2 regions of the Paenibacillus azoreducens genome follow, and region 2 is predicted to be linked to the other one. Evidence: a T-box and tRNA genes for the amino acid it is inferred to sense, from the RefSeq annotation. Region 2 holds a T-box; the other holds one or more tRNA genes.
The links. The T-box of region 2 lies ahead of pheS (phenylalanine--tRNA ligase subunit alpha). A T-box ahead of a tRNA ligase gene usually reads a tRNA of that ligase, here a tRNA-Phe.
Positions count from the first base shown of each region.

Region 1: it has a tRNA-Phe gene. The T-box ahead of pheS (phenylalanine--tRNA ligase subunit alpha) is inferred to sense a tRNA for this amino acid. The anticodon was not compared.

Region 1 is NZ_AP025343.1:7,092,442-7,095,838, forward strand. Features, by position in the region: gene L6442_RS31745 (ABC transporter ATP-binding protein) at 1-14, opposite strand, end outside; gene L6442_RS31750 (PucR family transcriptional regulator) at 119-1,276, opposite strand; tRNA gene L6442_RS31755 (tRNA-Lys) at 1,487-1,559, opposite strand; tRNA gene L6442_RS31760 (tRNA-Tyr) at 1,566-1,651, opposite strand; tRNA gene L6442_RS31765 (tRNA-Phe) at 1,660-1,732, opposite strand; tRNA gene L6442_RS31770 (tRNA-Asp) at 1,767-1,843, opposite strand; tRNA gene L6442_RS31775 (tRNA-Thr) at 1,856-1,931, opposite strand; tRNA gene L6442_RS31780 (tRNA-Val) at 1,938-2,013, opposite strand; tRNA gene L6442_RS31785 (tRNA-Met) at 2,023-2,099, opposite strand; tRNA gene L6442_RS31790 (tRNA-Ser) at 2,130-2,221, opposite strand; rRNA gene L6442_RS31795 (23S ribosomal RNA) at 2,401-3,397, opposite strand, start outside.
Region 2 is NZ_AP025343.1:5,800,198-5,803,594, forward strand. Features, by position in the region: gene pheT (phenylalanine--tRNA ligase subunit beta) at 1-911, opposite strand, end outside; gene pheS (phenylalanine--tRNA ligase subunit alpha) at 959-1,993, opposite strand; T-box leader at 2,147-2,408, opposite strand; gene abc-f (ribosomal protection-like ABC-F family protein) at 2,557-3,397, opposite strand, start outside.

The DNA.
Region 1 (3,397 bases), 1.3 Mb from region 2:
CGTACACCTGCCATGAGATTTGCCCCCTTAAGTGCATATTATGAAATCGAATACATTTTTATAGTACTATAATAACTAACATATTAAAGACTGGCTATACACAAACTGCACAAAAAACCTATTTTCTTTTCGTTACTTTATACAATAACATGGCGAGCTTCACCAAAACCGCGTCACCAAAGCTTCTGACGTCCAGTCCGGTCTCCTGTTTGATTTTATCCAGACGGTATAAAAGTGTGTTTCTGTGAATATATAATCGTTTGGCCGTCTCGCTGACATTGCAATCGAGCTGAAAAAACGTTTCAAGCGTAGACAAAGTCTCATTGTCTGAAAATAACGCTCCGCAGTCTCCCGCCTGCTCCAAAAACAATTTGCGCTGGTCCAGCGGAATGCCGTAAATCAACTGTTCCAGCAGGAGCTCCCACGGAAAATGGACATGCTCCGCAACATGAAAGGTTCTGCCAAGAAAGATCGTCTTTCTAAGGAGGCTAACCGCAGAAGGAAGGGACTTCACCGGTAAAATAGAAGGCGCTACCGCCAAGTGAAAGGTACCGACCCATTCGTTAGCGATCAGCTCGTATAGCCCCAGGCAGAATGCTGACAGCATGTCGGTCTCCGATTCAGAACTATCATCGTCCTTTTCCTCGCCTGTACCAACGACCAGCTCCTTCCTGGCCAGTACAAGCCACTCATAACTCCGTAAAGGTACAAGTACCACATCCCCATCAAAATAGCTCCTTAACAGCTTTTTCAATTGGGTACGGCTGACATCGGCAGCATAGGCGCTTTCACATGTCAGCAAAAACGGTATCATCTCACCGGTCAACCGCCGCTTTAAATCCAGATCATCCGGAATTTCACTATCTCCCCGTTCCTGGTCCAACTGGTCTACGATCCAGGCTCCGAAACGGAGAATTTCGCTTTCCTCTTCAACCCCTACTGGAAGGGATTCATTGTCCTGAGGTTTAACTTGGGCAACCAATAGCTCGATCAGCTGCATGACCTCTATGCTGATTTCGCCCGCAGGAGCTTCCAGCGCGTAGACATGCCCTCCCTTCATATATAGGGGATACCAGATGCGGTCATCCACTACGACTGAAGCTTTCAGCTTGCAGTTAGAGCCATGACTTTGATCCATATCTCTGCCTTTCGATGACTCATGACACTCGGCTTGATCAAATACGATTTCGGACTGCTGTTTGGTCAACTGCTTAATGCGCAAAGGCGCTCCGACGATTTGCTCCAACTTGATACGTAATGTCTCCATCTCCACCATCGATGTCATCCACCACTTTGCCGTTTTTGTATATTATTTTATCATATCGCACGTCAAATTCCGAAAATCACTGATATTGCCTTTTTATCTTCACTCCGGGTCCAATACCTACTATCAACGATTCATTTTTCTGTATAAAAGGTCCAGCGGTTAACACTTTCCTATATCATAACAAAAAGACCATCAACCGTAACGGTTAATGGTCTTGGATGAGCCATGAAGGACTCGAACCTTCGACACCCTGATTAAAAGTCAGGTGCTCTACCAACTGAGCTAATGGCTCTTATACTGGTGGAGGCTGATGGATTCGAACCACCGAACTCGTACGAGAACAGATTTACAGTCTGCTGCGTTTGGCCACTTCGCTAAGCCTCCATATAAGGTGGCTCGGGACGGAATCGAACCGCCGACACGAGGATTTTCAGTCCTCTGCTCTACCGACTGAGCTACCGAGCCTTATAAGATAAAACGATGAAACTACTGAAATGAATGGCGGAACCGACGGGATTCGAACCCGCGATCTCCTGCGTGACAGGCAGGCATGTTAGGCCTCTACACCACGGTTCCGCATTATTCAGATGGTGCCGGCGAGAGGACTTGAACCCCCAACCTACTGATTACAAGTCAGTTGCTCTACCAATTGAGCTACACCGGCATATGATGGTGGAGGCTGAGGGGATCGAACCCCCGACCCTCTGCTTGTAAGGCAGATGCTCTCCCAGCTGAGCTAAGCCTCCGAAATGTTATGGTAGCGGCGGAGGGGATCGAACCCCCGACCTCACGGGTATGAACCGTACGCTCTAGCCAGCTGAGCTACGCCGCCATATTTATTATATCTTACGCAGTATACAGATGGCGGAGAGAGAGGGATTCGAACCCTCGCACCGCTTACGCAGTCTAACCCCTTAGCAGAGGGTCCCCTTATAGCCACTTGGGTATCTCTCCAAGCATATCGCTGTATACACTAAGACATTATATTCAAGTGATTTGATCACCTGAAAACTAGATACGAAACGTTTTGCGTTTTAATTCTCCGTAGCATTTCCCGGTTTTAAATCCCGGGTCCCCCGAAAAGTAATCGGAATTATCCGCGAAGCATACGCTTCACTTTTTGGGGTATTTTTTAGGATAAGCCCTCGACCGATTAGTATTGGTCAGCTCCATGCATTGCTGCACTTCCACCTCCAACCTATCTACCTCGTCGTCTTCAAGGGGTCTTACTAGTTGGGAAATCTCATCTTGAGGGGGGCTTCACGCTTAGATGCTTTCAGCGCTTATCCCTTCCGTACGTAGCTACCCAGCCATGCTCCTGGCGGAACAACTGGTGCACCAGCGGTACGTCCATCCCGGTCCTCTCGTACTAAGGACAGCTCCTCTCAAATTTCCTACGCCCACGACAGATAGGGACCGAACTGTCTCACGACGTTCTGAACCCAGCTCGCGTACCGCTTTAATGGGCGAACAGCCCAACCCTTGGGACCTACTTCAGCCCCAGGATGCGATGAGCCGACATCGAGGTGCCAAACCTCCCCGTCGATGTGGACTCTTGGGGGAGATAAGCCTGTTATCCCCAGGGTAGCTTTTATCCGTTGAGCGATGGCCCTTCCATGCGGTACCACCGGATCACTAAGCCCGACTTTCGTCCCTGCTCGACTTGTAGGTCTCGCAGTCAAGCTCCCTTCTGCCTTTGCACTCTTCGAATGATTTCCAACCATTCTGAGGGAACCTTGGGGCGCCTCCGTTACTCTTTAGGAGGCGACCGCCCCAGTCAAACTGCCCACCTGACACTGTCCCCGCACCGGATCACGGTACCAGGTTAGAACCTAGATACGATCAGGGTGGTATCCCAACGGCGCCTCCACCTAAGCTGGCGCTCAGGCTTCAAAGGCTCCCACCTATCCTGTACAGATCGTACCCAAATCCAATATCAAGCTGCAGTAAAGCTCCATGGGGTCTTTCCGTCTTGTCGCGGGTAACCTGCATCTTCACAGGTATTAAAATTTCACCGGATCTCTCGTTGAGACAGCGCCCAAGTCGTTACGCCATTCGTGCGGGTCAGAATTTACCTGACAAGGAATTTCGCTACCTTAGGACCGTTATAGTTACGGCCGCCGTTTACTG
Region 2 (3,397 bases):
TGGCCGTCCAGCGTAACCAAAGTTTCGCCTTCCTTGGCAAGGCGGACGTCAATGGCTCCACCTGTCAGTTGATCCGCATCGAAAGCGTGCAAAGGCTGGCCGTACTCCAGCATGACATAGTTGGTAATGTCAACGATGTTGTTGATCGGGCGCACGCCGGCAGCCATCAGGCGGTTCTGCATCCACTGCGGCGAAGGACCGATTTTCACATCCGTAATATATCTGGCAGCATAATGGCTGCAATGCTCCGGAGAGCTGATTTTCACGGAAATATGGCTGTCTGCCGCATCCGCGATTTCTACCAGTTCCTTTTCGGGATTCGGCAGTTTAACATCGCGGCCGAGGATGGCCCCGACTTCATAAGCCGCGCCAATCATGCTCAGGCAGTCGGAACGGTTCGGCGTCAAATCAAACTCCAGCACCTGGTCATCAAGGCCCAACACCTGACCGATCGGCGTGCCGATATGCAAGGATTCCGGCAGCACCAGGATACCTTCCTGCTGTTCTTTCGGCAGCAGCTTATCGTTCAAGCCCAGCTCTTTGGCGGAACAGATCATCCCTTGGGAAAGGGCGCCGCGGAGTTTGGCTTTCTTGATTTCCAGTCCTCCCGGAAGCTTAGCGCCAACGAGCGCCACCGGCACTTTCTGGCCGGCATCGACGTTTTTGGCGCCGCACACGATCTGCAGTTCTTCCTCCTGCCCGGCATCGACGATGCAAATATTCAGTTTATCCGCATCCGGATGTTTTTCTTTGCTTTTCACATAGCCGACGACAACTTTTGTGACCCCTTTGTTGCGGTTTTCAATCTCGTCGATTTCGATCCCCGCGCGCGTAATCTTCTCAGCAAGCTCTTCGGCCGCCACATTTTCAAGCGATACATAATCCGCTAACCATTCCGTTGATACTTTCATTTACGGGTCCCTTCCTTCTTTCCTTATTCGCTTAGCCGCCCCTTGCCTTATTTGCGGGCAAATTGCTTCAAAAATGCCATGTCGCTGTTATAGAAATGACGGATATCGTCAATGCCGTATTTTAAAATCGCGATCCGCTCTACGCCCATGCCGAAAGCAAAACCGCTGTATTTTTCCGGATCGTAACCGCCCATTTCGAGCACCTTCGGATGCACCATGCCGCAGCCCAAAATCTCCAGCCATCCCGTATGCTTGCACATCCGGCAGCCGTTGCCCCCGCATTTCACGCAGGTGACATCCACTTCCGCGCTTGGCTCCGTGAACGGGAAGAAGCTTGGACGAAGACGGATTTGGGTGCTGGAACCGAACATCTCCTGTACGAATTGAAGCAGGGTGCCTTTCAAGTCGCTCATGCGGATATTTTCGCCGATAACCAAACCTTCGATTTGATTGAACTGGAAGGAATGCGTAGCGTCATCATCATCGCGGCGGTACACCTTGCCCGGACAGATGACTTTGACAGGCACTTCTCCTTCCATCTTTTCCATGGTGCGGATTTGCACCGGAGAAGTTTGCGTGCGCATCAGAATTTCTTCCGTAATGTAGAACGTATCCTGCATGTCGCGCGCCGGGTGGTTTTTCGGAAGGTTCAATGCTTCAAAGTTATAATAATCCGTTTCCACTTCCGGACCTTCGGCAATATGGTAGCCCATACCGATGAAAATTTCCTCGATCTCCTCGATCACCTTGTTGAGCGGATGAATGCCGCCTTGCTGCATTTTGCGCCCAGGCAGCGTTACGTCAACTTTTTCCGCCTGCAAACGTTTTTCGGTTTCGGCTTTCCGGAACGCCTCTTGTTTCGCTTCAATCAAAGCCTCAATCGCGCCGCGAACCTCATTGGCAACTTGGCCGATTTTCGGGCGTTCTTCCGCGCTCAGCGCTCCCATCCCACGCAAAACTTCAGTAAGCGCGCCTTTTTTGCCCAAATATTTCACGCGCAGATCATTCAGCGTTTGTGCTCCTTTTACCCCATGCAGCTGTTCCAGGGCTTCCTGCCGCAGCGCTTCGAGTTTTTCCTTCATCTCTTCCTGCCTCCTTCTTAAAATAAAACGCACCTCGTACGTCTGGCCTTCTAAAACGTTTGCCTACATAAGTTGAACTAATGATTGAACGGATAAAGGCAGCCGGACGCTCGACTTTAAGCTTTACAAAAATAAAAAAGGCCTTTTCTCCCGGAAAGGGACGAAAAGACCGTGGTACCACCCTTGTTAGAACTGCTTGCCGCCCGCTTTCCGGGGGACAAACCTGTTCTCACTTTAATCGCTGTAACGGTGCGTACCCGGTATCCCCTACTTCGATGCCGAATATGCCGGCAAAGGTTCAAGGAACTGCTCCGGAGGGAATTTCGGCAGCCCGTTTCTGTAGAAACGCTCTCAATCTGCGGCGTTTCCTCCCTGTAAAGTGGCACTGCGTACTTGTCTCCATCATCGCATTTACTTCTGCTGTTCAAACACATCTTGATGTGTTAATCATTTTGCACACTATATGCAATGTTATTCCTTTTGTTGACTATAATCAATTATTATAAGTAAAAAACGCGGTGCTGGCAAGTCGCCTGCGGGAATCGGCTGGTCGTGTCACGTGTCTACAAGCTCTCAAGCTGCTTCCGAAGAGCACGAACTTCACCAATCCGCTCCTCCCCGCCTTCCGGATCCTCAATACCCAGCAGCCTCGAAATTTCCCATTCAAGTTCAAGTCTTCGTTTCTCCCGGTCCGGATCTTCCTTAAGCACCCCGCCAAGTCTTTTCAGCCGTTCTTCCTCTTCCTTCACGGAACCCTCAAACAGCACCGGCTCGCGCTCCGGCGACAACGTCAGCAGACGGTTGGCCAATTTGCGAACCAGCATGCGGTCATGCGATACAACAACCAACGCGCCGGGATATGCGACCAGCGCTTCTTCGACCACCTCACGCGTGTGAATGTCCAAATAGTTCGTCGGCTCATCCAGCACAAGCAGATTGGCGCCGCTGAAATACAGCTGCACGAATGCGGCGCGGCATTTTTCGCCCATGCTTAGATCACCGATACGCTTGAAAACATCCTCCCTGGAAAAAAGAAAACATCCGAGAATCGTCCGCGCATGCGTCTCCGTCATATCCGGCAGTCCGAGCAAACTTTCCAGCAGCGTCTCTTCCTCATTCAATCCTTCAAGCTCCTGCGAGAAATACCCCACATTCACGCCCGGATGCATCCATACATTTCCTTGATCGGGTTCGAGCTCGGCAAGTACCAGCTTCAGAAGCGTGGATTTACCGCTGCCGTTCGGCCCTCTTACCGCCAGCCGGTCGCCGCGGGACAGCAGCAAATCAAGTCCATTAAACAGCTTTTTGCCTTCGTAGCCGAAACGCACTTGTTCAAGACGCAACAGAACACGGGCCGCGAAACCTCCCTCTCCCAGCTGCATGTTTACCTTTAGCGTATCCTTT